Luteolibacter yonseiensis: one gene and its partner. The protein of the gene in region 1 interacts with the protein of each later gene in a pairwise test. Links are inferred from orthologs where the notes say so. Each region holds a gene or a part of one and is shown in the gene's direction. Other genes may lie near its edges.

Region 1 (14,734 bases):
AGACAGGCGAGCCAGGCGTCGAAGGAATCCGCGCTCCCGAACACCTTCGCATGCCGCAGGACCCGCAGGTAGACGCCTTGGACGATCCCCGGCGCATCGCAGGCGGCGGCTCCCCGGGAAACGGCCAAGGCATGGAGCATGGGATAGAAATGATCGTGGAATGTCCGCCACGCGGCTTCGTCGCAGCACGACAACCCATGCGTCAGCGTTGGAATTTCAACATCCATCAACGGCCTGCTTCAACTTCGAGCCTGTCTTCACCAGCGGTTTTTGTCACGGGATTTTCCGCCGGAGCACCGCGGTTGAGCCCCTTGAGAAGGGTTCCGGTGATATCGGTGGAGTCCTTGGCATAGAGAAGGATGGGAACATGGAAGCCGCTGAGACCGGACCGGTCGAGCACATGGTCGAAATCCTCCGATTTCGCCCATTCCTCGACCATCCCCCGGATTTCTCCAAGAATGGCCTTCATCCGGAGGCGCATCTCCTCATTGAGCGCCTGTGCCCGGCGCTGGACGAACTCACGGCGTTCCCGATCAAGGGCGATGGCTTCCTGCTGCCCTGCCTGCCATGTCTTGAAGAGCGATTGTTTTTTCGAGTCATTCAGGGAGGGGTCCTCAAGCTGCTTGCGGATTTTTCCCAGCCGTTCTTCGAGTTCCTTCGCCCGGGCCACGCGCGCGCCATCCTCTTTTTGGATCCTTGCCTGATGAACGCCCATCTCCTTTTCCAGTTCCGTACTACGGTAATACTGCTTGTAGAGCTCCCGCATGTCCACGGTGGCGATTTTCAATGGAGCCGCCAACGGGGATTCCCGACCGCCGGGCACCTCTTCCACCGCATGGACGATGGCGGAAATCGCATACAGGAAAAAGCAGACCGTGCTGATGAAGCGCGGTGTGTGGCCGGATGAATGTCTGGTCATTTCATCCTACCAACGCTTCGAAACCGCTCCACCCCTCGGGTCGATCAAATTTTTTTTTCGGAATCCCTGAGGACTGGATCTCAGCGCTCTTCCCAGAAGGCGAGAAAACTCAATGCGGATGCCGGATCGTTCAGAAAAATTCCGGGCCCCTTCCGGAGCTCCTCCAATTCAGCAGCCGTCAGTGATTGCCGGCGCAACAGACGAAGCCTGCCACCCGCGCTGCCCGGCTTGCGTTTCATCCACTCCCACGCGATGCGGCCCATCGTCATACGGACGTTCATCTCCACCACGGGCTTGAGCGCGGGCGAACCGTCCGCGCGACGGTGGACCATCGCATCCACACACAACGGTCCGACATAGCCGGGAAGCAATCCACCCAGCAACGCCGGAATCTGTTTCTGATAGACCTCCATCACCCGGGCTTCGCGGAATAAATACACCGCGATCTCCGGGTCCAAGATCGTTCCCCATTTCGGACTCACCCGGATGCCGAGAAAGCGTCCCGCCGCGTCGTTTTCCATGCGGGTCATGCCGATGAGCGGGACGGCGCCATCGGCTTTCATTTCGTAGAGTGCGGAGAAATCCATCACGCGATCCAGCCATGGCTCGACGACGACAGAGCCGTGGCTGGCGAGGGTGTTGGAAATCCAGTTGCGTGTCTTCAGCGGATCGCTCTCCGCATTCACCCGCAGATGCCCGCGACCCGCGTAGGACATGGGTGCCTTGAGCAGGGCCTGTCCGGAGCCGAGATGCCGCTGGATCGCCGAGAGGACAGGTTCCACCTCATGAAACAACAATCCGGTTTCCGGAACAGGGCCCATGGCATGCTCCAGACGCAGGCCGATTTCCTTTGAAAACCATTCCGCAGGAAGCGCCTCCCGCCAGGGTTGGTCCACGTTCGGCGAGACGTCGTCCGCATAGGGACGAAGCCGTTCGACCGCATCCGGCGACCATGCCCACGGCCTCAGTCCGCCGAGCTTGCGACCGGCGGGGCTGCCAACCGTCATGATTTCCGGCAACTCATAGCCCGCGTTCTTGAGACTCGTGAGATGGTCGATGGATGGCGCGGCGCGCATCAGCACGGCATCATCCCGCCGGCAGCAGCCCAGCATGAGCGCCTCAAGATCATGCTCGAGTGCCAGCGCCGTTTTATCCGGCTGCCAGGGTTTCCCGATCATCGTGGCACGGGCATGCGATTCCGCGTTCGGATTGAACCAATGCACCACCGGCGTTCTTCCGCGTGAATGCTCGCAAACTTCCAGATGGCTGATGAAATCCTCGTCCAGCCCGGCGAGCCGTCTGCTGTCCGCATTGAACGGAGCCAGCCCTTTCGCCCGCGCCGGGGTGAGCGGAAAATGCAGACAACGACGGAAGGCCTGCCAATCCGTTTCCCCGCCCTCCTTCCAGCGGCGGAACCATTTCAAGCCATGGCCCACGTGCCCGATCTCATCCTGATGGATTTTTTCCAACACCGCCGCCGTCGCCGTATCGCCGACCTGGCGGAAGAGTCCGGCATAGTGTTTTGAAAAATCCAGATTCGCCTGCTCGAACGTGAGGTTCAACCGCGTGACGAAGTCCAAGGGGGTCTCCATCGGTGCGATGAGCCGCCAGAAATGATCGTTCACCGGCAGTTCCCCGAATGCGATGCCACACTCCTTCATGCGCCGCACGTACATCAGCGCGTGAGCCTGCTCCTCGCGCATCGCCTCGTAAACCCCGGCGCGGTATTCCTTCGGCGCGTCCGGGAAACGCAGCAGCACCAGCGCCATCAGCTCCGCGGCCAACAGTTCGTGATTCGCCAGGAAATGCAGCATCACCCCCCTCTCCCGATCATCGTCCAGCCGATGAATCCCGGGAAAATCCACCCGCACCCCATTGCCGCGCACCCGCAGCTCCCGGGGGCGTCCCGGAGCATCCGGCAAGGCGATCGCCGGGCCCGGTGAATGATCCACCGCGCCGACCGGCCCCAGCCGCAGCTTTTCCTCAAGCGTCTCCGCGAACAACACGCGCTCCGCGATTTCCCGGATCTCCGTCACGGCAGGAGAATGAATCGTGGAATGGCAGATCCGGAAGCAGGAATGATGGGAAAAGCATGGATGAAATTCCTGAATCGTCAGCCGGGTATCCGTAAGGCAGCATCGCCACCATGAAGTTTCTCAAAACCCTGCTGATCCTCCAAGCCTGTTTCGTCACCGCGTATGCGAAAGAAGCCGCTCCTGCCGCCAGCATCCCTTATTATCCCGCGGAGACAAAACAGGAGGACCCGGAACACCGTTGTGCGCTGGACATGCGGTTGCCTGCGGACAAGGAGGGATTCGCCACGCTGATCTGGTTCCACGGTGGCGGGCTGACGGGAGGCAAACGTGATTTTCCGCAGTTCCCGGGGGATGGAGTGGCGCTTGTTTCCGCAGGCTACCGGCTTTCCCCACAAGTCCCCTGCCCGGTCTTCATCGAGGACGCGGCGGCGGCGGTGGCTTGGACGATCAAGAACATCGGGAAGTACGGTGGCGACCCGAAGAAGGTCTTCGTCGGCGGCCACTCGGCGGGCGGCTACCTCGCCTTGATGGTGGGCATGGATGCGAAGTGGCTGAAACCTTACGGGCTGGCACCAGGTGACATCGCCGGACTGCTGCCGGTGAGCGCGCAGGTCACCACCCATTTCCACGTGAAGGAACTGGAGAAAATCCCCGGGCCTTCGTTGGTTCCCTACATCGATGACTTCGCGCCGCTTCGGTTCTCGTCCAAGGATCTGCCGCCGATCTGCCTGATCACGGGCGACCGCCGGATCGAGTGGCCGTGCCGGGTGGAGGAAAACGAACTGCTCTTCGCCACGCTGAAGAAACTGGAGCACCCCGATGTCGAGTTCCACGAGATCAAGGACCTGGACCACGGGACGGTGCCACGCGGTGCGGCGGGGGTGATGCCGGGGTTCATCGAGCGGGTTTCGAAGGCGTTGGACGCCAGGTGAACCACACCGGAGTGGGCCGCGTCTCCCGATTTCTCTTCTTTTCAACGTCCGATGCCGGGCGTCCGATGTTGGATGTTCGCCGCCCTGTCCGGGTTTTTCTTTTCATCTCAAGGAAAATCCACCACCTTGCCGCCCTTTCAAGACCATGTCAGACGCCCGCAAACCATTCCCCTTCCGCGATTTCGAGCCCAAATGGCAACAACGCTGGGAGGACGAGAAGACCTTCCGCACCCCGGGACCGGGCGATGCGGATTTCGATGCCACGAAGCCGAAATACTACGTGCTCGACATGTTCCCCTACCCCAGCGGCGCGGGCCTGCACGTGGGACATCCGGAAGGTTACACCGCCACCGACATCATCGGCCGCTACAAGCGGATGAACGGCTTCAATGTGCTGCATCCGATGGGCTATGACTCGTTCGGCCTGCCTGCGGAGCAATACGCGATCAAGACCGGCCAGCATCCGGCGATCACCACCGCGTCGAACATCGAGAATTTCCGCCGACAATTGAAATCACTGGGTTTCGGCTACGACTGGGACCGTGAGATCGCAACCACTGACCCGGAATACGTGCGCTGGACGCAGTGGATTTTCCTGCAGCTCTACGGCTCGTACTATTGCGAAGAGACCTGTAAGGCGAAGCCGGTTGCCGAACTGGAAGCGAAGGGCTGGACACGCGAGGAGATCGACGAGGTTCGTCTCGCCTACGTCGCGAACACACCTGTCTGGTGGTCGCCCGACCTCGGGACCGTATTGGCAAACGAGGAAGTCGAGGAATGGAAGTCGAAAGGCCACACCGTCGAGCGCCGCCCGCTGCGCCAGTGGATGCTGCGGATCACGAAATACGCCCAGCGTCTGATCGACGAACTGGACACCCTCGATTGGCCGGATGGCATCAAGATGCTTCAGAAAAACTGGATCGGCCGCAGCGAAGGTGCGGAGGTGGATTTCACCATCGGCGGCAGGGCCGTCACCGTTTTCACGACCCGCCCGGACACCCTCTTCGGTGCCACCTACATGGTGCTCGCACCCGAGCATCCATTCGTCCCGGAAATCACGACCGCCGAACAAAAGGACGCCGTCGAGGCCTATCAGAAAGCGATTTCCTCCAAGTCCGACATGGACCGCGGAGATCTCAACAAGGACAAGTCCGGCGTCTTCACCGGTGCCTACGCGACGAATCCGGTAAGCGGCGAGCAGATCCCGGTGTGGATCGCGGACTATGTGATGATGGGCTACGGCACAGGGGCGATCATGGCCGTGCCGGCACATGACGAACGGGATTTTGAATTCGCCCAAAAATTCAGCCTGCCGGTCACGCAGGTGGTTCAACCGACCGACGACTCGGATTGGCAAGGCTACACCGCGTATGGAACCGCCGTGAATTCCGGCTTCCTCGACGGGCTTCCGACCGCCGAAGCCAAGTCGAAAATGATCGATTGGCTGGAATCCGATGGCAAGGGCAAGCGCCGCGTGCAGTTCAAGCTGCGCGACTGGTTGTTCTCCCGCCAACGCTACTGGGGCGAACCGTTCCCGATCATCTGGAAGGACGGCCATCACCACGCCATTTCCGAGAGCGAACTGCCGTTGCTCGCGCCACCGCTGGACGACTACAAGCCAAGCGGTTCCCCGGAGCCGATCCTCACCAAGGCCACCGCCTGGGTCGAGCTGCCGGACGGCTCCATCCGCGAGACGAACACGATGCCCCAATGGGCCGGCTCGTGCTGGTACTACCTGCGCTACTGCGATCCTGGTAACAAGGAGCGATTCATCTCCAACGCCGCCGAGGACTATTGGACGGGTGAAAAGCCCGGCATGGTGGATCTCTACGTGGGAGGTACGGAACACGCCGTACTTCACCTGCTCTACGCCCGCTTCTGGCACAAGGTGCTCTTCGATCTCGGCCACGTCCGCACGCCCGAGCCATTCCAGAAGCTCGTCAACCAGGGCCTTATTCTGGGTGAGGACGGCCAGAAGATGTCCAAGTCACGCGGCAACGTGGTGAATCCGGACGACGTCGTTTCCGAGTACGGAGCGGACTCGCTGCGCCTTTACGAAATGTTCATGGGCCCGCTGGAACAGGTGAAGCCATGGCAGATGAAGGGCGTGGAGGGTGTCTCACGTTTCCTCGCCCGCGTCTGGCGTGTCGCCTTCGAGGAAACCGAAGACGGTGGGATCAGGACCTCTCCGAAAATCCAGGACGTGCCATGCACGAACAAGGAGCTGCTCCGCGTGGTCCACGAGACGATCAAGAAGGTCGGCGAGGACATCGAGAAACTCAGCTTCAACACCGCGATCTCGCAGATGATGATCTGCACCAACGCCTTCACCCAGGCGGACGTGGTGCCGTTGAAGGAATTCACCCGGTTCCTCACCGTCCTCGATCCCTTCGCCCCTCACCTTGCGGAGGAAATCAACGCCCGCCTCGGCGGCACCACGATGCTCTCGGAGACCACGTGGCCCGCTTACGACGAATCCGCCCTCGTGAGAAGCGAGATCGAACTCGTGGTGCAGGTGAACGGAAAACTCCGCGACCGCCTGATGGTTTCCAAGGACATCGACGAAGAAGGCGCGAAAGCCGCCGCCTTCGCCAGCAGCAGGGTCAGCGAACATCTCGAAGGAAAAACGATCCGCAAGATCGTCTTCATCCCCGGCAAGATCTTCAATATCGTGGCGAACTGAAGCGGATGGACGCTTTCGTCGCCACCGTCCGGGACGAGCCAACCCTCATCGATTGGCTCAAAACGGACGTCTGGCGGCGGGGCTTCGACCGTGGCAGCCTGATACGGTCCGACGATTACACGAACGACCGCAGCATCCACGTCACGCAGGTCCGGCATGACAGGGGCGATCGTGTGGGCTGCGAGGCCTCGGTCACAGGCACCAGGAAACAACCCTACGACACGGAAGTGGTTTTCTTCCGCACCGGACGCGCATGGGCGGTGGAGGCCGTGTGCTCCTGCCCTGTGGGCATGTACTGCAAACATGGGGCGGCCGTCATTCTGCTGATGTTGGAGAAGCTTCTTCCACCGCGGATCGCGCCCCCGGTCGCAGCCGCGCCGGTCCCCGCGCAACTGGACCACTCGGTGACATCCTGGTTGGACAAGATCCAAACCGCGCAGCAAACCGCCGTCTCACCACCGAAAAAGCCCACGGTTGAAAAACGGTTTCTGGCGTTCTGCCTGATGCAGACGACCTATTACGGTCAGCCTCCCGTCTGGCGTTTCGTGCTCCGCGTCGCCACTTTTCAAAAAGACGGCGGCTTCACCATCAGCGACACCGTGGCGCAGGCGGATCCGAGCAAACCGCCGAAGTACATGGTTCCGGAGGATTTCATACCGGCCTCGCTTTATTACCAGCGCCGGCGCAAGGAGGGCATCTGGGATGAGATGGGTCTGACGGGAGACGGATGGGAGGATCTTCTGCAGGCCACCTTCGCCACCGGGCGATTTTACGTCTCGGGATCGGGTGACAGCGAATGGATACCGGCCCGGGCCGGACCGGATCTTCCCGCACTCCCCGCGTGGGAAATGCTGGCGGATGGCTCCGCACGGCCCGTTTTGGAATTCGAAGACGGTGTCCCCCGCATCATCCTGCCAACGCTGCCACCACGCTATCTGGAACGGGATACCGGCACCATCGGCCTGCTCTCCAGCCACACTCCGCCCAACGTGCTTTCCTCCTGGACCGTAGGACCGAGGATTCCCGCGCGCCAGGTGGCGGCAATCACGGAAAAGCTGCAACAGCTCGCCCCTTCCCTGCCACTGCCACAGGATGTCCGGACCGTCCAGTTGCCTCCCGTCACCCCGAAGCCCCATCTGGTCATTCAGAAAAGACTCTTCGGCTACCGCTACTCGGCGCGGGAGATCATTTGCGGACGTTTGTTTTTTCAGTATCCGGGCGGACAACCGCTTCCTCAGATCGATCCGGCGGCAGCACAGGTCCACTATGAGATCCGGGAAGGAATACGTTATGTCCAGCCCCGCGACCCAGCTTTCGAGAGTGATGCGGAATCCCGGCTGCGCCTTTTGAATTTCATCCCTCTCGAGCAGGCCATCCAACCAAACCTGCTCACGCCGGAAGATCGCCGGGTATCGGTTCCAGACACCGCACCGGACGAGATGATGGAGGCGTGGTTTGATTTCCTCGTGAGTCCCGCACTCGCAGCCATGCGCCAGGATGGTTGGACGGTTGAAATCGAACCGTCCACCGGTCTGCTCATCAGGGATGCCGGAGCCTTTTTCCCGGAAATCGAGCCGGAGACGAGCCATGGCATCGAGTGGTTCCGGTTCGACGCGAAGTTTGAGATCGACGGAAAAAAGCTCAATCTCATTCCCTATATCGCTGAAGCCATCCGGCGGAACATCCCGCCCATCGGATCGCCGGGGTTTCCGGAATTTCTTATTTTTCCCTGCGAAAGGCCTGAAGAGGGTTCCATCCGCTTCCCGGCGGGACCACTCATGGAAATGGTGGATCAGGTGCGCCATCTCTTCTCAAGCCATCAAGGCGACGGCCCGGTGCGCATCGACAGGCTGGGTGCCGCAGTCGTGGCTCATTCGCTCGCGTTGAATGACTCGGAGACTCTCAGATCACTTGCGAAACTGGCAAGTAACTTATTGAATATAAGTTCAATAGAAAACATCCCTCTGCCTAGGAAAGTCACGGCCAAGCTGCGCGATTATCAGGCCGAGGGCTTCCGCTGGTTGCAATTTCTTACAGCGAATTCCCTGCATGGGATCCTTGCCGACGACATGGGCCTGGGGAAAACCGTGCAGACACTCGCCCACCTTGCCGCAGAGTCTGCGAAGAAGCCGCGCAAGCCATCTCTCGTCATCGCGCCCACCTCCGTCGCTCCCAATTGGGCTGCCGAAGCGGAAAAGTTCACCCCACACCTCACGGTCGTCCTGCTTCAGGGCAAGGAACGTGGCGATTCTTACAAGCGCATCGCAAAGGCGGATCTGGTCATCACCTCCTACCCGCTGGTCACCCGGGATTTCGAAATCCTGTCGGCGCAGGAGTGGCACGTCTGCGTGCTGGACGAGGCGCAATACATCAAAAACCCGAACTCCATTGTCGCGAAGAATGTCTGCCAGTTCCGCGCCTCCCATCGGCTCTGCCTTTCCGGAACTCCGATGGAAAACCACCTCGGCGAACTTTGGAGCCTCATGCGTTTCCTCATGCCGGGGTTCCTTGGTGACGAGAAAAGCTTCAACACCCACTTGCGCCGCCCCATCGAACGTGACCGCTCAAGCACCGCCCAGATTTCACTGAACCGGCGCGTGGCCCCTCTGATCCTGCGCCGTACGAAAGATCAGGTTGCCACCGAACTTCCTCCTAAAACGGAGCTCATCCACCCCATCACCCTCGCAAGGAAGCAGACCGATCTCTACGAATCCGTCCGCGCCGCAATGGACAAGCGCGTCCGTGAAGCCATCGCCGCTCAGGGACTCGCCAAGTCACACATCATCGTTCTGGACGCGCTCCTGAAGCTCCGGCAGATCTGCTGTCATCCACTGCTTCTGAAGACCCCTGCGGCCCGCAAGATCACCGATTCGGCAAAGCTGCTTTATCTTACGGACGAACTGCTGCCCACGTTGCTTGAGGAAGGCCGCCGCATCCTTCTCTTTTCGAGTTTCACCTCGATGCTTGAGCTCATCGAAGCTCACTTGCAAGAAGCCCGGATCCCGTTTCTCAAGCTCACCGGTCAGACCCAGGATCGGGCCTCGTTGGTGAAAAAATTCCAATCCGGGGATGTGCCGATCTTCCTTATTTCCCTCAAAGCCGGCGGCACCGGTCTGAATCTCACCGCTGCGGACACGGTCATCCACTACGATCCTTGGTGGAATCCCGCCGCCGAAAATCAAGCGACCGACCGTGCCCACCGCATCGGCCAGACCAAGCCGGTCTTCGTCCACAAGCTGGTCTGCACCGGCACCATCGAGGAGCGGATTCTGGAGCTACAGAAGCATAAATCCGCCCTTGTGGAGGCCTTGCTGTCTGAAGAAACCAGCAAACTCAGGATCGACCCGGAAACGCTGTCCCACCTCCTCGCACCGCTCGAACAACCTTGATGCCAACCCGCTGGAACTGGTTCAATCCGCGAAACGCCAGTCTGGTTTCCACGATTTCGGGAGTGATTCATTCTTCAAAGCAGCTCGGATCATTTGGATCGGAATGGGGCCTTGCGTGAGAATCCGATCGTGGAATTGACGGAGAGTGATCGCCTCCTTTGAACCGGGGCCGGTAAGTTCCTTTTGCAACGCATGGAGCTGGAGACCGCCGATCATGTAGGCTGCTTGATAAAGCGGGCCATAGGCCGGACCGACGTAACGGCGTACTTCCGCCGTGGCGGCGCTGCGTTCGTGACCGACTTTCTCCACCAAAAAATCAATCATCTCTGAAGTGTTCATTTGACCAAGATGGAATTTCAAGCTGACAATGACACGTGCGCAACGATGCATACGCCAGAAAAGCGCCCCCACTTTTTCCTCGGGAGTGGCGGTGTATCCTTGATCCCAAAGCAGCATTTCCCAATGAAGCGCCCAGCCCTCGATCAAAAACGGGGTGCGGAAGGGTGAACGGTAGCCGGAATGCCGACGCCCCATGAAAGCCTGCAGATGGTGCCCCGGAATCAGTTCGTGAGGTGTGACGATATGGAGAAACGCATAAGCATTTCCCCGCATGGCTTCCAGTTTGTCCACATGATCCATCGCCTCATGGGCATACGCCACCATGATGCGCGGCTGCCCATACACCGCATAAGGAAGACTTTTTTGTGCCTGTGGGCTGAGCATGGATATGCCCCAGCTTTCTTCCGCAAGTGGAGGGATGGTGACCAAGTCGCGTTCTTTCAGGAAACGGATGGCTTTCGAGGCGATTTCAAGTGTCTGTGCCGCCTGGCCACCCGCCGGGATGTGATGACTTTTCACTTTCTCAAGGGCTTCAGCAGTAGTCTGGCAGCCAAGATCGGTCGCGGCTTTTTTCATTTCCGCTTCGCACCAGGCGAATTCCTTCTCCGCAATGGCGATGAGTTCTTCCGTGCTGTAGGGAATCATCTGGGCGTCCAGCGAGCTGCGGAGGGAGGCCGCACCGATGGGATCACCGACAAGCGGGTCGTCGGGTTCCCCTTTCTGCGCCGCGATGTCTTTCTTCAGGAAAGAGGTCAGGGCATCCAAGTCTGACAGCAGTTTGCGGTAGGGCTGTTCGTTCCACCAACGGAAATCAGGCTGGAAGCCATCGTAGAATTTGTACCAACCGTCGATCTTATCCCGCAACTCATCGATGGCGGCCACCGCGCGCAGGGCCAAGCCGGGGGTGGGCCGGAGCGAATCGGCGGGCGCATCCTTCGCACGACCGGCATCAAGCTGTTTGCGCAGTTCCTTCAAACCAACGGAAGCTTGGGTCAGTGCGGAGGCTGATTCTGCGGAATCGGCAAGCTGGCGATCGCCGAGGCCGCGGGCCAGTTCCAGTAAAGGTTCGCTGAAAGCAAGCAGCGGATGGATCTCCTGGAGTTGCGAGCGTTGGAGGAATAGGTCATTCCGGCGCTCCCGGAGGAGATTGCGAAGAAGATGCCAGTCGATCCGGGCCACATTATCCAGTGGTTCATAGTCGATGGATTCCAAGTGCTTCTCCCAATCGTTCAGGAAGCGATCCTCGCGTTCCAACCGGGCGGCGCTCCAGGAGACGGCAGGAGAGATGGCCACATCACGGCTATCCATCTCAAATTCACCGATTATCTGATCCAAACCTACGGCATTGGAAACTATGGTGAGAAGCAGGCTGAAGATGAGGATCAGGCGCATGGGGTAAAGTTTCCAGCCTACGTTTTCAAGAGCGAGGCAAAACAGCGGAGCCTTACCGGACGGCAGGTTCTCTTTCGAGTTTTTCCAACCATATCACCAGAATTGCCAGATCCGCCGGAGTGATGCCCGGGATGCGGCCCGCCTGACCCAAGGTCGCCGGGAGGATCTCACTGAATCGAATCTGCGCCTCTTTTTTCAAGCCATGGATGGTCGTGTAATCCAGCGTCGCAGGGATGCGCCTGCTTTCCTGCCGAGTCATGCGATCGATCTGAGCCTGCTGGCGGACGAGATGACCTTCATATTTGAAATTCGTCTCAATGAGCGGCCAAAGTTCCACGTGGAACTCTGAAAGCAGGTTTTCAGGGAGCGTGTGCCACTCATTCTCACTTCGCCGCAACCATTGATCCAGTTTCACCCCTTCGTGCACTACCTGGCGGACATAAGAATCCGCCCTTTCCAGACCAACCCGTTTTTCCTCCACCCGCCGGACACGTTCACCGCTGGTGAGGCCTATTTCTGTAGCTTTCGGAGTGAGCCGGAGATCCGCATTGTCCTGGCGCAGGAGCAGGCGGTATTCTGCCCGGCTGGTGAACATGCGATAGGGTTCGGTGCAGCCTCGCGTGACCAGGTCGTCCACCATCACGCCGAGGTAGGCCTCGTCGCGGCCTAGGACAAACTCCGGTTTTCCAAGGGCTTTAAGCGCCGCGTTTGTTCCTGCGATAAGCCCCTGCCCGGCCGCTTCTTCGTAGCCGGAGGTTCCGTTGATCTGGCCGGCAAAGTAAAGACCCTCGATCTTTTTCGTCTCCAGTGTATGGCGGAGCTGGGTGGGTGGACAATAATCATACTCAACCGCATAGCCAGGGCGGAGGATCTCACACTTTTCCAGCCCCACGATAGATCGCAGAAAATCGAGCTGCACCTCGTAAGGCAGAGAAGTTGATACGCCATTGACGTAGTATTCGAGGGTATGACGTCCTTCAGGCTCAAGGAAAACCTGATGACGTTCTTTTTCCGCGAACCGCACCACCTTGTCTTCAATGGAGGGACAATACCGTGGCCCCACTCCCTCAATCACCCCACAATACATGGGCGACTGGTGAAGATTTCCCGCGATGATCTCATGGGTGCGGGGGTTGGTGTAAGTGATCCAGCACGGCATTTGTTCCACGTGGAACATTGGATCCCCCCAAGGATTGAGAGTGAACAGGTCATTTTCGCCCTTTTGAAGCGTGTCTGCCATGAAACTGAACCTAGGAACGGGGGTGTCACCATCCTGGCGCTCACATTTGGAAAAATCAATGGATCGGGCATTCAAGCGGCAGGGCGTTCCGGTTTTAAAGCGTTCCACTTCGAAACCCAGCCGTTTAAGCGATTCGGACACGTGAGAGGTAGCATCCCCCATCCGTCCTCCCTTCTCGTTACGGAGACCGACATGCATGAGGCCTCCCATGAAAGTCCCGGCGCTGAGAATCACGGACTTCCCGGAAATCTCCATCCCCAGTGAAGTAACAACTCCCGTGATGTGGTCGTCCTGCACCAGAAGTTCAGCCACGTTTCCCTGGTGGATTTCGACTCCGGGCATGGCCTCGAGTTCGCGTTTCATGCGAAACTGGTATGCCTTCTTATCGCACTGCGCGCGTGGGGCACGCACGGACGGACCCTTCGAGGCGTTAAGCATGCGCCATTGAATCCCCGTGGCGTCCGTATTCAATCCCATCACACCTCCCAAAGCATCGATTTCACGGACCATATGGCCTTTGGCAAGACCACCGATGGCCGGGTTGCACGACATCTGGCCGATTGTGTCGAGGTTCTGGGTGAGCACGGCCACCTCCGCACCCATGCGTGCGGCCGCCATTGCGGCTTCCACACCAGCATGACCGGCACCAATCACAATCACATCGTAGCACTTGGGGAATCGAAACATCTTTGGAGACCCACAAGGTAACGCCGGGGTCGCCACACTCAAGCCCCGAAAAAATCATCGAATGTTCCACGTGGAACATTGATCATTGCTACTTCCTCCCACCGAGTCTCTGCTCCAGCCTCTTGAAAAATCAGAATGTCAGACATGAAAAAACCTTTTGTGACCCGGGATTTTGGTCTAGCCGTGTCCGTAAAAATCCACAATTCTCTGCGGGTCATGCAACGCTACCTGCCACTCGGTCTGATCGTCGGACTGCTCATCGCATTCCGGTTATTGGGAAGCGCGCTTCCTGAATCCCAGCCTAATTTCCAGCCGTTGGCGGCATTGTTTTTTTGTGGTGCCATGCTGGCATCCGGGTGGCGTGGTTTCGCCATTCCCTTCGGCATTTGGGCCGTGACCTACTTCTTCGCCAAAGGGCCCGTTACCGATCTCCCCATTTTCGCCACCACGCTCCTGGCATACGTTGCTGTATTTTTCATGGGTAAGGCACTGTCAGGTCAGAGTTTCCCAAAGCTTCTTGCGGGGTCTCTTGCATCCGCCGTCATCTTCCACCTCATCACCAACGGTGCCGCCTGGATCGGTGATCCCATGTATGAAAAATCCCTCACGGGTCTCTGGCAGTCGCTCTGGACCGGACCCACCGGTTCCACGATTCCTTCCTGGGTCTTCCTCCGTAATTTCGCGGCGGCGAACGTCCTCTTCACCGCCATCTTCATCGGAGCCCAGCTCCGCCTGCCCAAACCAAAGGTTGCCGCCGCCCAACCGGTGCTCGCCAAGTAAATCATCCCTCCCCTTTTCCCAAGCCAATCATGATCAGCGCCAGTCCAACTCCACTCGATTTCGCCAGCTCGCCCATCAATCAATCGCTGACTCCACAGCGCAAGATCGAGCTCTACACGCAAATGGTCCGTATCCGCCGGTTCGAGCAGGCTGCGCTGAAATTCTACAATGCTGGCAAGATGGCGGGTTTCCTCCACCTCTACATCGGTCAGGAGTCCGTGGCCGTTGGCACGATCTCCCTCGGTGGAGCTGACGATCATTTCATCACCGCATATCGCGATCACGGTCACGCTCTCGCCGTCGGCATGGGAATGAACGAATGCATGGCCGAAATGTT
Region 2 (15,027 bases), on another replicon or contig:
CACCTCGCCAGTTGCACCGCATTTTCCGGGGCCAGCAGATGCCGGGGTATTTCATCGGCGATGGTTCCCCGCACATTCCTCACCTCGGAGGAAGAACCGGTCGGGGAAGGAGGCCCGGAAGTGAACGGCCGGCCAGCCAACCGGAAAGAGATCACACCCGTCCCTGCCAACACCGCCAGGCCCGCACCAGCGAGGACTTCCAGCCATGAGTGACGAGTGAGAACCATCGGATTGGATATCTAATGAAATTTTTAATGGGCCCAAGACAAATCTGGAATGCTTCCGCAGGCGGGCGCCGCCGTCGAGGCCGGGCGGCAAAATCTGGAACGAAATAAAACCGCGCGGCGTGTCCCATCCGGGGTGCCGTGCCATTCCGCTTGCGCTCACGGTCCGGTATCCTAGCATCCAGTGCTTTCCCAAGCTCTGCCGCTACCACGCTCCCATGAATCGCATTTTCGTCGAAAAAAAAGCCGGACACAACGCCGAAGCCAGCCACCTTCTCCACGACCTCCACGAGTCGCTGGTGCTGCCCGGGTTGAAAGCCGTCCGCATCGTGCAACGCTATGACGTCGATGGACTTAGTGATGAGGAATTCACCTCGGCGGTGGGCCTGATCCTCTCCGAGCCACAGGTGGATGACACCTCCTGCACGCTCGCCATCGGGGAAGATGAAACCGCCTTCGCCGTGGAATTCCTTCCCGGCCAGTTCGACCAGCGTGCGGACTCCGCAGCCCAGTGCGTGCAGATCCTGACCGGAAAAGAGCGTCCGCTCGTCGCGTCCGCGAAAATCATTCTGCTCCAAGGCACTCTCACGGCCGACGAAATCAAAAGTGTGAAATCCTTCGTCATCAATGCCGTGGACTCCCACGAGGCATCGATGGACCTTCCCGAATCGCTGGAGCCGAACACCCACGAACCGGCCGATGTCGCGATCCTCACGGGTTTCGCCACGCTGGATCCCGCCGCGCTTCGCAAAGACCTCGGCCTCGCGATGTCCGTGGAGGACGTTGTTTTCTGCCAGACCTATTTCCGCGACGAAGAAAACCGCGACCCGAGCCTTACCGAGCTGCGCATGCTCGACACCTACTGGTCCGACCACTGCCGCCACACCACCTTCCTCACCAAAATCGACGAGGTCACGTTCGGCGAAGGCACCGGGCCGGTGCAACGCGCATGGGAAACCTACCAACAGGCCCGCAAGGACCTGGGCCGTGAGGACAAGCCCGTCACCCTGATGGACATCGCGCTCATCGGCATGCGCGAGCTGAAGAAATCCGGCGAACTCGACAACCTCGAAGTCTCCGAGGAAGTCAACGCCGCCTCCATCGTCGTCCCCGTCTCCATCGACGGAAAGGAAGAGGAGGAGTGGCTGGTGATGTTCAAGAACGAGACGCACAACCACCCCACCGAGATCGAGCCCTTCGGCGGCGCGGCCACCTGCCTTGGCGGATGCATCCGTGATCCGCTCTCCGGCCGTTCCTACGTCTATCAGGCCATGCGCGTCACCGGCGCGGCCGATCCTCTCACGCCGTTTTCCGAAACCCTTCCCGGCAAACTTCCCCAGAAAAAAATCTGCCAGGTGGCGGCCAAGGGTTATTCCTCCTACGGCAACCAGATCGGCCTCGCGACCGGCCAGGTGGCGGAAGTCTATCACCCCGGCTACGTCGCGAAGCGTATGGAAATCGGTGCCGTCGTCGCCGCCGCTCCGCGTTCGCAGGTCTTCCGTGGGGCTCCTTCTCCGGGCGATGTCATCCTCCTGATCGGCGGCCGCACCGGTCGCGACGGCGTAGGTGGAGCCACCGGTTCCTCGAAGGAACACACCGACACCGCGCTGGAAAACTCCGCGGAAGTCCAGAAGGGCGACGCCCCTACCGAGCGCAAGATCCAGCGCCTGTTCCGCAATCCGGAACTCACGAAAAAAATCAAGATCTGCAACGACTTCGGCGCGGGCGGCATCTCCGTGGCCATCGGCGAGATCGCTCCATCATTGGAAATCGACCTCGATGCGGTTTCGAAAAAATACGACGGACTCGACGGCACCGAGCTCGCCATCTCTGAATCCCAGGAGCGCATGGCCATCTGTGTGGACTCGTCTGAAATCGCCTGGTTCATCGCCGAGTCCGACAAGGAAAACCTCGAGTGCAAACACGTCGCCAACGTCACCGACAGCGGCCGCCTCGTGATGAACTGGCGTGGCAAGACCATTGTCAATCTCTCCCGCGCCTTCCTCGACACCAACGGCGTCCAGCAAAGCACGAAGATCCACGTCGGCGGCATTTCCAAACAGCCCGAGCCGTCCGCCAAGCCATTGGTTGACACCCTTTCCTCTCTCAACATCTGCTCGCAAAAAGGCCTCGGTGAAATCTTCGACGGCTCCGTCGGTGCCGGCACCGTGCTCTGGCCCTTCGGCGGTGACCGCCAGCTCACTCCCCCGGATGCGATGGTCGCCAAGCTTCCGCTCCTGGAAGGGAACAGCGACGTCTGCACCTACATGAGCTGGGGATTCAACCCGGACATTTCCTCCTGGTCCCCCTTCCACGGCGCGCTCTATGCCGTCACGGAATCCGTCTGCAAGGCCGTCGCCGCCGGAGCCCGCCTCTCCGACATCCGCCTCACGCTTCAGGAATATTTCCCTAAACTCGGCAACGACGCCACCCGCTGGGGACTTCCTTTCGCGGCACTGCTGGGTGCCTACCAGGCGCAGCACTCGCTCCGTCTCGCGGCCATCGGCGGCAAGGACTCGATGTCCGGCTCCTTCAACGAACTGGACGTGCCACCCACACTGGTTTCCTTCGCGCTCGCTCCGGGGAAAACCGGACTCGCGCTTTCTCCCGAGTTCAAGAAAGCAGGCTCCACGCTCTCCTTCGTCCAGGTCTCGCGTGATGCCGACCAGCTCCCGGACTTCGAGGAACTGAAAGCACTCGCCGGATCACTCCACCAGTTGAACGCGGACGGGAAGATCCTCTCCCTCCACCACATCGGACAGCCCGGCATCGCCGCCGCGCTTGCGAAGATGGCGTTCGGGAACCACATCGGAGCGGAGATCAACACCACGCTCGATCTCTCGGCGGAGCGTTATTTCGGCTTTCTCATCGAGCACGCCGAGCCGCTGCCTGCCGAGTTTTCCTCCGCCGAACTGGGCAGGACCACAGACAGTGCGACCCTCGTTCTCAACGGCGAAGCGCACACGCTCACGGAACTGGAAACCGCATGGACCGGAACACTGGAGCCGGTTTATCCGACGCAAAAGGAACAGGATACCATGCAGGACTTGCCCCCTTCGCCACAGCCTGCCCTCCGCAAGCGCGATTCCGCCATCGCCCGGCCCAAGGTCGTAATCCCCGCCTTCCCGGGCACCAACAGCGAATATGATTCCGCCAAAGCTTTCCGCGAGGCGGGTGCCGAGGCTGAAATCCTTGTATTCCGGAACCTTACTTCCAAACACATCGAGGAATCCCTCGCCGCTCTGGCCGCACAGATCCGCCAGTCCCAGATCCTCATGTTCCCCGGTGGTTTCAGCGCGGGTGACGAACCGGACGGCTCCGCCAAATTCATCGCCACCATCATCCGCAACCCGCGCGTGGCGGATGCCATCATGGATCTGCTGCAAAACCGCGACGGTCTCATCCTCGGTATCTGCAACGGCTTCCAAGCCCTCGTCAAAACCGGACTCGTCCCCTACGGCGAGATCCGCACCGCCACCGAAGACGCCCCGACCCTGGTCCACAACCACATCGGCCGCCACATTTCCTGTTACGCGCGGACCAAAGTGATCAGCACGCTCTCCCCATGGCTCGCGAACAGCCAGGTGGGCGACATCCACCGTGTCCCGGTTTCCCACGGCGAGGGTAAATTCTTCGCCAGCCAGGAAGCCATCGCCGCACTTGCCGCCAGCGGGCAGATCGCCACCCAGTATTGCGATGCCGATGGGGTTCCCTCCATGGACATCGCCGTCAACCCGAACGGCTCGCTCGCCGCCATCGAGGGCATCACCAGCCCCTGCGGCCGGGTTTTCGGGAAAATGGCGCACACCGAGCGCAGCGGGGCTTCCGTCGCGAAAAACATCCCCGGTGAAAAGCACCAGCCGATCTTCAGTGCGGGTGTGGGCTATTTCAAATGATCCGAGTATTCTTGACTCCCTCCCGCATTGCAAACCGCATTACGGGAGGGAAATCATGCACGATAAAAATAGGGCGACCAGCGAATGCCTGATCTGAGAAATTGGGTATTTGAAAAATTTCCGCAGACATACGCCGTTGAGACAAGAGAGGCCAATATCCCTTCGAACAGCGCAATTATGGGGGATATTATCACCACAGTTTCATAGCTCAAGGAGAACGCAAGTGATAAAGTTTTTCAAATGGCACAAATTTTGCTTCGCTTTTTAAGCAACCCTTCTAGCATAGCGGCGGCAACAATTGCCCGCCATGTCAGACGTCTACCTCCACCAGTCCCTTTCACAGCAGCAAACGCTTGCGCCTCAGATGCGCAAGAGCTTGGAAATCCTCCAAGCCGGGACCCTTGAACTGACCCAGCTTGTCCAGCAGGCGCTGGAGACGAACCCGGTTCTTGAGGACATCACCGAGGTGATCTCCCTCGACGAAGAGGGTCCGGATCCCGAGGAAGCGGATTCGCTGGATTATCTGAATGACACCGACGACGACTGGCGCGACCGTTCCATCATGGACGGAAAAAGCTCACCTTGGACCAGCGAGGACGAGGAACGCCGCCAACGGATCTACGACTCCATCGTCGCCCCCGAAACGCTTCAACAGCATTTGCAGAACCAGCTCGACCTCTCGATGGTCGATCCTGAAATCCGCGAGGCAGCCCAGGCCATTTTGGGAAATCTCGATGATCGCGGCTTCCTCGACCTGCCCGCGCGCACTCTCGCCACCCGGCTCGACATCCGGCCGAAAGACATGGACGCGGCGCTCACCCTGGTGCAGTCCTTCGATCCTGCGGGCGTTGGCGCCTCGGGCATCCCCGAGTCCCTTCTGCTGCAGCTGGAGCGCACGACGGGAAAGGAAACCATCGAATACAAGATCGTCCGGGACCATCTGGAAGACCTCGCCCGCAAACGTCATCCACAGATCGCACGCGCTCTCGGCACCACGGTGGAGCGCATCGCCGAGGCGGCTTCGCGCATCGGCCGCCTGACACCCAACCCCGGTGGCGAGTTTGATCCCACCGGCAATCCCTACATCCTGCCGGACGTCGTCATCGAGCGTGACGATGATGGAAACTGGTATGCGCGCCTCACCGGCGAGCATCTGCCGAACCTCCGCATCAATGATTTCTACAAGGACATGATCGGGAAGAGCGGCACGGATGCCAAGGCCCGCCAGTTCCTGCGCGACCAGATCCGCGACGGACGCAGCCTGATCCACGCGATCTCGCTGCGTCAGGAAACCATCCTCGCCATCGCCCACAAGCTTATCGAACACCAGCCCGCGTTCCTCGCGAAAGGCCCGCGCCACCTGCGCCCGCTGACGATGAACGACATCGCCGACGAGCTCAGCCTGCATGCGACCACCATTTCCCGGGCGGTGGCCGGGAAATATGTCTTCACCCCGCACGGGTTGATGGAAATGCGCTCGTTTTTCGCAACCGGCTATCAGACGAGCGACGGCACGGAGGTTTCCAACGCCGGGGTCCGCGAGGCCATCCAGCAGTTGGTCGCTGCGGAAAACCCCGCGAAGCCGCTTTCCGACGAGTTCCTGATGAAGGCTCTCGACAAACAAGGCATCAAGGTTGCCCGCCGCACCGTCGCGAAATACCGCGAGCAGTTGAACATCCTGCCTTCTCATCTGCGGAAGACATTCTGATTCCTTGTCGGAAAGGCATGGCCTTGCCGCCTCCCCGCACACATCGACAATGCCGGACGTGAGGGAGATTCCCCCTTCACGCCCGGAACTTTCCATTCGGACCGTTACGGTCTCTTCACTGGTTCGCCTTGTCGAACGCGGCGTCGAACGCGATGTTGCTCGTCGGGAAATCCACACTACGGACGAAGGCGGCGGCTTCCTCGCCACCGTGCACGCGGTCCATGCGGATGTCCTCCCATTCCACCGAGAGAGGTCCGCGGTAGCCGGTGTCGTTGAGCGCGACGATGATGTCCTCGAACTCGATGTCTCCGTGGCCGAGAGAACGGAAGTCCCAGTAGCGGCGGGCGTCGCCGAAATTCGTGTGGCCGCCGAAGACACCGACGGAGCCGTCGCCATGGTTCCACCACACGTCCTTCATGTGGACGTGGTAGATGCGGTTGCCGAGGTCGCGGATGAATTTCACGTAGTCCACGCCTTGGTAGGCAAGGTGGGACGGATCGTAATTGAAGCCGAAGCGTTTGTGGTTTCCAACGGCGGCGAGCGCGCGTTGGGCGGTGGCGATGTCGAACGCGATCTCGGTCGGGTGGACTTCGAGGGCGAAATTCACGTCCACTTTTTCAAACGCGTCGAGAATCGGCAGCCAGCGCTTGGCGAAGTCCTTGAAGCCTTTTTCATAATACTCCTGGGAGGTCGGCGGGAAGGCGTAGATGGAATGCCAGATGGAGGAGCCGGTGAATCCGTTCACCACCGCCGGGAAATCGTCCTTGCCATCGCGGCCGGGCTTGGCGTTGAAGAAGAGACGCGCCGCCTTGGCGGTGGCGATCATCTGCTTGGCGGCGCGCTTGCGGACGCCTTCCGGGTCACCGTTGCCCCAGATTTCCGGTGAGAGGATGGACTTGTGACGCTCGTCGATGTTGTCGCAGACCGCCTGGCCGACGAGGTGGTTCGAGATGGCGTAGCTGGTGAGGCCGTGGTCGAAAAGCAGCTCCCAGCGCTCCTTGACGTAGGATTTTTTCGAGAGCGCGGCATCCACGTCGAAGTGGTCTCCCCAGCAGGCGAGTTCCAGACCGTCGTAGCCCATTTCATAGGCGAGCGGTGCGAGTTCGGTGATGGAAAGATCGGCCCACTGGCCGGTGAAGAGGGTGACTGGGCGTGACATGGTTTTTACGATGGGTGTGTGCGGAGCATGACTGAAACGGATCGGTGGGATAAAGGAAATAATCGAGCGCCGGCTTTGCGAACCCATGTTCCCGCTTCCGGATTTCACCGTGCTGCCGGCGACACTTCCCGTATCCCTCACCGCCGCACATCCAAGGCAACCGCCTCCGCGTATGCGATGCCAAGCGCGCGGGTCACAGGACCCGCCACGAGATCCCGATCCTCGAAGCGGGAAACCGCCACCGGCCCACGGGTCGAGGAGCTGATGAAGATCTCGTCCGCCTCGTAAAGATCCTCCGGTCCGAGCGTCCTCTCATCGGTGGCAATCCCATGGCTTCCGGCGATTTCCAGCAATACCTCGCGCCCGATCCCCGGCAGGCAGCCGGAGTCGGATGACGGGGTGAGCAGCGCGCCATCCTTCACGAGGAAAAGATTCGCTGTCGCGGTTTCACAGAGATTGCCTGCCGTATTGAGGAAAACGGTTTCTTCGAAGCCGAGCTGCCGGGCGTGGTTGAGGGCCACCATGTTCTCCGCATAACATGCCGTCTTCAACCCGGCGAGCGGCGAACGTTCGTTGCGCGGCCATGGCGAGAGGCAGAGGCGGATGGATTCCGGAACCTCACCACCCGGAAACGCGGAAAGCCAGATGAGCCGGTCCGCCCCCGGTGTGAGATCGTTGTGAAGACCGCTTCCGGCCGTGACGATGAGACGCAGCCTCGCCTTCCCTTCGATGAGCCGGTTTCTGAGCAGCAACTCCGAGGCAATCTCCCGCAGGTCCGGCAAATCCAACAACCAACCGAACCGTTCACCACTTTTACGGAGCCGTGAAACATGCCGATCCGCGAAAACCAGCGAACCATCGAGACCGAGCATCGTTTCGAAAAGACCGAGGCCGAGAAACGCACCGCGGTCCTGCGCGCTCCCGGGATAACCCGCCGCAGGCAACCAGCCGCCGTTGCACCAGATTTCAGACATGGACAGGACCCTGACGGGGCGCGGCAGGAAGCTCAAGAGGGAAGACGTGCGATCAGGTATGGCTGTCCGCTCTCGAAAAAAGAGCCCGTCGTTTGATGGTCAAACGAAGCGGGCTCGAAATGATGTGGCCAGGCGGTTCCGGCCAGATTTCCCGATCAATCCAGGAAGCGGATCTTGCCGGGCACCGGCAGGCGTCCGAGCGCCATTTCCGCGTGCTGCTCGTCCGTGCAGGACGAATTGATCGGCGCGTCCGGAGTGGCGTCGCTTTTTTCAAAATAGCCGTTCTCAAGCAGCCATTTCTCCACTTCCTCACCGGAAATGTCCGGCAGCATGTGGCCGTCGATCTCGACACAAGGCGAGAGCGGCTGGCCGCTGCGCTGCTCCATTTCCCAGCGGAACGCGGGATTCTTGATGATGTCCTTCTCTTCGTAAGGCAGCTCATACTTGCGCATGATCGCGCGGACGCCTTCGCTCCAGCCGCAGAACGTTTTCAGGTAGGCAGTGATTTTGGGAGTTGGTTTGGACATGTCGGTGATTTGTTTGGCGGTAGGATAGAGCGCGGCGGAAAAACCGCAAGCCCTGTCACGTCGTATGGATCCGGTGCGGCAAAACCGTCACCGCCCGCTCATCCGCCCCGGATCCAGCAATTCCTCCAGTTCGCCCGCCGTCACGCCCAGCTCATCAGACCGGGCGATGCAGATCTCCCGCACCGTCCGTCCGGTGGACACCGACTCCTTCGCGATCGCCGCCGCCCGGTCGTAGCCGATGCGTGGAGCCAGCGCCGTGACCATGGAAAGCGAAAGTTCGATCAGTTCCCCGCACCGTTCCTCATCCGCGCGGATGCCCTCCACACACCGTTCGCGGAATGCCTCCGCCACATTCGCCAGCAGTCCGATGGATTCCAGCAGGCAGCTCCCGAGCAAAGGCATGGAAACATTCAGTTCCAGAAAACCACCCACCCCACACCAGGTGACCGTCGTCTGGTTTCCCGCCACCCGCGCCGCCACCATCGTGACGGATTCCGACATCACCGGGTTCACCTTTCCCGGCATGATCGACGATCCCGGTTGCGTCGCCGGCAGCACGATCTCGCCCAACCCACAACGCGGTCCCGAACCCAGCAGCCGTATATCGCCCGCGATCTTGTGCAGGGAAACCGCGATGGTGGAAAGCTGTCCGTGCGCTTCCACGCAACCGTCCTTCGCAGACTGGGCTTCGAAGTGATCCTCCGCCTCGCGAAACGGAATTCCGGTGGACTCCGCCAACCGAGCGATGGCCCTCGCCGCGAATTCCGGATGAGTGTTCAGTCCCGTCCCCACCGCCGTCCCACCCAGCGGCAGCTCCAGCAAGGCTTCGAGCGCCTTCTCCGCGCGCCTCGCCGCCAACTCCGCCTGCCTCGCCCAACCACCGAATTCCTGTCCAAGCCGCACCGGAGTCGCATCCATCAGATGCGTCCTGCCGATCTTGAGCACTCCATGAAACTCCCCGGCCTTCCGTGCCAGCGCAGCCGCCAGCTTCTCCAACGCAGGGATCAAGGTCTGCCGGATTTCCATTCCCGCCGCCAGATGAATGGCCGTGGGAAACGTGTCGTTCGATGACTGCCCCAAATTCACATGATCATTCGGATGCACCGCATGCCCGCACAAACCCACGATGACCTCGTTCACATTCGTGTTCGTGGAAGTGCCCGAGCCGGTCTGATAAACATCCACCGGAAACTGCGCGTCGTGCCTGCCGGCGATGATCTCCTCCGCCGCCCGCACGATGTTTCCCGCGGCCACCGGATCAAGCAGGCCGAGCTCCGCATTCGTTTCTGCAGCCGCCTTCTTGATCCGCCCGTAGGCATGGATCAAGGCCGACGGCAGCCGCGTGCCGGAAATCGGGAAATTCAACACCGCCCGTTGAGTTGATGCGCCATAAAGCGCTTCCACGGGCACCTCCATCTCTCCCATGGAATCGCGTTCCACCCGATGGCTTTCAGCAGCGGTCTTTTTCATGATCAAACCGCATCATGCCTTCGTTCCCCGCGATTTCCACCGGAAACGTTCGTGAATGGGGATTCGATTCCATGCTTGCCAGATTAACTTTTTCCCACAAAGTTAATTTGTAATTCACCAATCCACTTATGAAACGCCCGCTTCAAAACATCGCCGCATCATTGCTTTTCGTCGTCCTCCCCAGCTCCGCTCTGGCGGGATTGGAGCCGGGTGAGCAGATCAACCTCACCATCCGGGGCGTTGGGCCGGTGGAGCAGCAGAAAATCTCGGGCGTCTATCGAGTGGGGGAAAGCGGCGGGATCCGTCTGCCTCTGCTCGACGAATTGGTATCCGCACGAGGATTGACGCCCGAGCAGTTCGCACGGGCTGCGGAGGCGGCCTATGTGAAGGCCGGAATTTACGCGCGCCCCGCCATCGAGGTGGAGGCGTTGCAGGGCAAGGACCAGCAGGGAACGGCGGTTGTCAGTGTGGGTGGGCAGGTCCGCCGCGCCGGCGACAGCCCGTTCCGCAAGGGCATGACGGTGATCCAGGCCATCGATGCGGCGGGCGGGCGGAATGAATTCGGCGGGAGGAATCTGCTCCTGCTGCGGGATGGAAAGCAGTACTGCCTGGACTTCACCAACCTCGCCCACAAGAACATCGTCCTGCTGCCGAACGATTCCATCCAAGTCGAGCAGAAGCAGGTTTTCGACAAATGGAAGGGAACCGAGGAAGCGGTGAGAAAACTGACGGAGTGAGGATGCCCGGAGGATGGCAAATGGTGAAAACGAAAAATCCCCCGCCGACAGCGTTAGACATCCCGCGGATTTTCTGTATAAACCCCACCCGGACCGCCATGCCACGCCATCTCCTCATTTCGCTGATCGCCGCCGCCTCCTTTTCCTCCGTGTTTGCCGAGGCCCGTCCTTGGAAGAGCGCGGATGGCACGCGCACAATACAGGGCGAGTTCGTAAAGCGGGACGCCACCAGCGTCACGATCAAAACGGACGCAGGAAAGGAACTCACCATCGAGTTCACCAAGCTCCATTCGGACGACGTGAAGTGGCTGGATACGAACCAGCCCATCGGCGGGCTTCCTCCGGCGGCGGACCCCACGGCGTTTTTCGACAATCTCACCTTCAAGGACACGCGGGAGACCGCGTTGAAAAAACTCAAGGTCAGCAAGCTGGTGGAGATGACGGCGGACGAGGCTTTCATCGGCCGCTCCGGACTGAACGGCGTTTTCAAGACCCGTGCGAAGATCGGCGCGCTGGATGGCTTCCTCTACTTCGACTGGACGGAAGCGGGCAAACTCAAGGAACTCACCCTGCAAACCGACCTCCGTCCCGAATCCGACTATAAGTCCGTGTTGGAACCCGGCTGGAAACAGCTGGGCGAGCTGCTCACCGGACTCTACGGCAAGCCGCTGCAAAAAGGTCCTCTCCCCGGCGTGACCTCGCTCACGGACGGCATGTTCTCCCCGTCCCACCTGTGGAAGATCGAGGGTGGAAGCGCGCTGCTCGGCACGGCGCGGGATGGCGCACGCTACCAGCTCGTCGTCCGCTTCACCCAGAAGAAGCCGCAGATCGTCGAGGTGCCGTAATCCCCACCCGGCGGACTCCTGCCTTGAAAACTTCGTGTGGCGGACAAGACTCTCCACATGGACGAGCTTGATCTTTTTTCCTCCGCACCCCCACCCGAGACGCGCATCCGCGATCTCAGGGCCCAGCTCGACCACCACAACCGCCTCTACTACAACAAGGCGACGCCGGAAATCTCCGATGCGGAGTATGACACGCTCTTCCGCGAGCTGGAACTTCTGGAGGAAAAACACCCCGAGTTCCACGATGCGAACTCCCCCACCCTGCGCGTCGGCGGCGCGCCCATCGAGGGATTCCAGCAGATCCGCCACGCGGTCCCCATGCTCAGCATCGACGACGTGTTCGAGCTCGGTGCCGAGGCCATGGAAAAATCCGGGGCCGCCAGCGCGGAGCAGGAACTCATCGACTTCTACCAACGCCTCCAGAAAAATCTCAAACGCCCGGACATCGCCGTCACCATCGAACCGAAAATCGACGGCGTCGCCGTTTCCCTGCTCTACCGCGACGGCAAGCTCGCCTACGCCGCCACCCGGGGTGACGGCCAGACGGGGGACGATGTGACGCACAATGTACGGACGATCCGTAGCATTCCATTGGAATTGAAATTCCATGAAGCACCCCAGCCGCCCCCCACGGTTGACTTGGACAGCCTTCTTCCCTATCTTGACACCCATGAACCAAACGCAGCTTCTCGCCGCACGCCTCCGCAAAGCCAGGGAAATAGCCTGGCGAAAAGGCTTGTCGATGACCTCGGAAGAGGCGATGGAACAGATGTTCCGCAACGGGTCCGACAGGAAGCCGAATCCGTGGTATCGTGGGCCGGAGAATCAAACCGGCTCCTCGACCCGAGACGATTCGGAAGACTCGCCGCTCGTTACCCTCAGCTAGGCGGCCAGTCCGAGCACACGGTCTTCCACCTCCAGAGCCGTGGCCGTGTGATCAAATTCACTCTTCCTCCGTATTTCGGAGCGCAAGGTGATGCGATTGCTTATTTGAAAAACCTGGAAGCTGCGAACCAGGTGTTCGGCGATGACATCCAGCTCCACGGAGTATTGGAAACCAAGCTCGGCCCCGCGCTTGTCATTTCCCAACCTTATGTGCCGGGAGTGCAGCCCACCGCTCAGGAAATCGCCACATGGTTCACCTCGAACGGTTATCATTCCACCGGGCACAACCGTTGGAAAAATGACGAATCGGGCGTGGAGATCGCGGACGCCCATGTCGGCAACCTCATCAAGACCGAAGATGGCGAGCTTGTTCCCATCGACCTCCAGATTCTCTCGGAGGGTGACGCGTTCGCCGCCCCTCCTCCACCCGCCATCCCCACCCTGCTTGAGGTCCGTGGCGAAATTTTCATGCCGAACGAAGCCTTCGCCGCGCTCAATGCGGAGCGTGATGAAGCGGGTCTTCCCACCTTTGCCAATCCACGCAACTCCGCCGCCGGCACGTTGAAACTGCTCGATCCCAAGATCGTCGCACAGCGCCCGCTCGCCTTCCTCGCACACGGGCTCGGTGCCTACGACGGCACTCCGCTCGATACCGAGCATGGATTCCACGACCTGCTGGCCAACCTCGGCATTCCGCAGAACCAGCCCATCCTCAATGCGAACAATCTGGAGGAGTTGCTGGAGGCGGTAAGACAGATCAACATCGACCGCCACCACCTCGACTACGGCACGGACGGAGCCGTCATCAAGGTGCTGAACCGCGCCGAACGCGAGCAGCTCGGCTATACCTCGCGTGCGCCGCGCTGGGCCGCCGCATACAAATTCCTGCCGGAGCAGAAGGAAACCACGCTCAACGCCATCTCCATCCAGGTCGGTCGCACCGGAGTGTTGACCCCCGTGGCGGAGCTCACGCCCGTGCTCGTCTCTGGCACCACCGTGGCCCGCGCCACGCTGCACAACCAGGACGAGATCACCAAGAAGGACATCCGGCTGGGGGCCACCGTGCTCATTGAGAAAGCCGGAGAAATCATTCCAGCCATCGTCAAGGTCATCCGCCACGTGGAAGGAGCCGTTCCGTTTTCCCTCTACGACAGTGTCGGCGGCAAATGCCCGTCGTGCGGCGGCCCCATTTCCCAAGAGGAAGGATTCGTCGCATGGCGCTGCACGAACTTCGCATGCCCGGCCCAGACGGTCACCAGCATCAAGCACTTCGCCGCCCGCAAGGCCCTTGATCTCGACGGCCTCGGTGAAATCGTCGCTGAGGCGCTCGTCCGCCACGGTCATTGCACCACGCCGCTGGACCTTTTCAAGCTGACCGAGGACACCCTCGCCAACCTCAATCTCGGCACCGAAGAATCCCCACGCCGTTTCGGAGAGAAAAACGCAGCCAAGGTCCTCGCCGCACTGGATGCCGCCAGATCCAAGCCGCTGCACCGCTGGCTCTTCGCCATGGGCATCCGGCAGCTCGGCGAATCCGCGGCGAAGGAACTCTCCCGCCTGCATCTCGGCATCGGGGAAATCGCCAATTCTGAGATCCTTGCGGAACTCCTGCGCGACACCCGCGCCACCGCGAAAAAGCAGAACGATTTCCTCGCGAAATATTCCATCACCGGAGATGTCGGCCCCGCCGTGGCGGAAACGATCACCCGCTTTTTCACCTCGGAAGCCGGACAATACGTGCTCGCCCGGCTCACCGAACTCGGCATCGATCCCCAGTCGGACAACTACCTCCCCATCGCCGAGGAGGCCGATCTGTCCGTCCTGCCGCTCGCTGGAAAAACCTTCGTCATCACCGGAACCCTAAGCATGGACCGCGACGCGATGAAGGAATTCATCGAAAGCAAGGGAGGCAAGGTCAGCGGTTCCGTTTCCGCAAAAACCCATTACGTCCTGGCGGGGGAAGGTGGTGGCTCCAAGCGGGACAAGGCTGAGAAACTCGGCGTCCCCATCCTTGATGAGGAGGGGCTTCAGGCGCTTGTCGGAAATGCATAGGACCCATAGGACCCCATAAGTCCTATGGGACCGACATCATTCCCATGCTCCATCCCCTCCCAACCTTGAGGCAGGCGGCGGAAATCACCGTCGCCTTCGCGCTCTCCACCCTCATCACCGCCCTCTTCATCCGGGTGTATGGTGGCTACGTCTCGCAGGAAACCATGATCCTCTCCGGCTCCATCGCCGGGGGAAAATGGGCCATCCAGATCTTGCTCGGCTGGCTCTTGCTCGGCGCGAAAAGGTGGATCTACATCCGGGAACTCGGCATCGCCTGCCTCATCGGCAGCCTCGTTCTCATTCCCTTTTCCATCACCTCAGGTGCGGCGCTTTACTTCTTTGGCAGCCTGCTTGCCAGTATCTGCGCGATGGGAACGACCGTCGTCATCCGTCTGAAGGCCGCGGGCTTCGCATGGCGGTGGCCGGCCCTGTGGTTCCTGCTGCTGTCCGTCGCCGTCACTCTCCAACTCACCATCGTCTTCCACATCCTCTGAGAAGGGTCGACAAGTCCCGCATCCCTTGTGCGGATTCCCCAGCCTCCCATACAGAT

Evidence for each region.
Region 2: the proteins of leuS (region 1) and ligA interact in binary tests that used the Escherichia coli proteins (3 or more experiments, as listed by UniProt). The link is inferred for Luteolibacter yonseiensis from one-to-one orthologs.

What each region holds. Positions count from the first base shown.
Region 1 is NZ_JAENIK010000004.1:705,138-719,871, reverse strand. The notes cover bases 3,655-6,801. They hold leuS (leucine--tRNA ligase), read left to right. Parts: upstream 3,655-4,032; coding sequence 4,033-6,570; downstream 6,571-6,801. Other genes in these bases: JIN84_RS04575 (DEAD/DEAH box helicase), read left to right, coding at 6,576-6,801; JIN84_RS04585 (alpha/beta hydrolase), read left to right, coding at 3,655-3,887. In the rest of the region: JIN84_RS04600 (RNA polymerase sigma factor), read right to left, coding at 1-227; JIN84_RS04595 (OmpH/Skp family outer membrane protein), read right to left, coding at 227-919; JIN84_RS04590 (DUF455 family protein), read right to left, coding at 1,000-2,955; more of JIN84_RS04585, read left to right, coding at 3,066-3,654; more of JIN84_RS04575, read left to right, coding at 6,802-9,959; JIN84_RS04570 (DUF885 family protein), read right to left, coding at 9,981-11,690; tRNA uridine-5-carboxymethylaminomethyl(34) synthesis enzyme MnmG, read right to left, coding at 11,743-13,617; JIN84_RS04560 (DUF6580 family putative transport protein), read left to right, coding at 13,834-14,397; pdhA (pyruvate dehydrogenase (acetyl-transferring) E1 component subunit alpha), read left to right, coding at 14,427-14,734.
Region 2 is NZ_JAENIK010000013.1:190,947-205,973, forward strand. The notes cover bases 11,238-14,677. They hold ligA (NAD-dependent DNA ligase LigA), read left to right. Parts: upstream 11,238-11,576; coding sequence 11,577-14,477; downstream 14,478-14,677. Other genes in these bases: JIN84_RS21265 (hypothetical protein), read left to right, coding at 11,238-11,540; JIN84_RS21275 (hypothetical protein), read left to right, coding at 14,522-14,677. In the rest of the region: JIN84_RS21225 (hypothetical protein), read right to left, coding at 1-227; JIN84_RS21230 (phosphoribosylformylglycinamidine synthase), read left to right, coding at 443-4,120; rpoN (RNA polymerase factor sigma-54), read left to right, coding at 4,428-5,828; JIN84_RS21240 (sugar phosphate isomerase/epimerase family protein), read right to left, coding at 5,944-6,987; JIN84_RS21245 (aminotransferase class IV), read right to left, coding at 7,125-7,961; JIN84_RS21250 (glutaredoxin family protein), read right to left, coding at 8,117-8,488; JIN84_RS21255 (class II fumarate hydratase), read right to left, coding at 8,576-9,958; JIN84_RS21260 (polysaccharide biosynthesis/export family protein), read left to right, coding at 10,087-10,695; more of JIN84_RS21265, read left to right, coding at 10,794-11,237; more of JIN84_RS21275, read left to right, coding at 14,678-14,971. UniProt on the Escherichia coli protein: DNA ligase that catalyzes the formation of phosphodiester linkages between 5'-phosphoryl and 3'-hydroxyl groups in double-stranded DNA using NAD as a coenzyme and as the energy source for the reaction.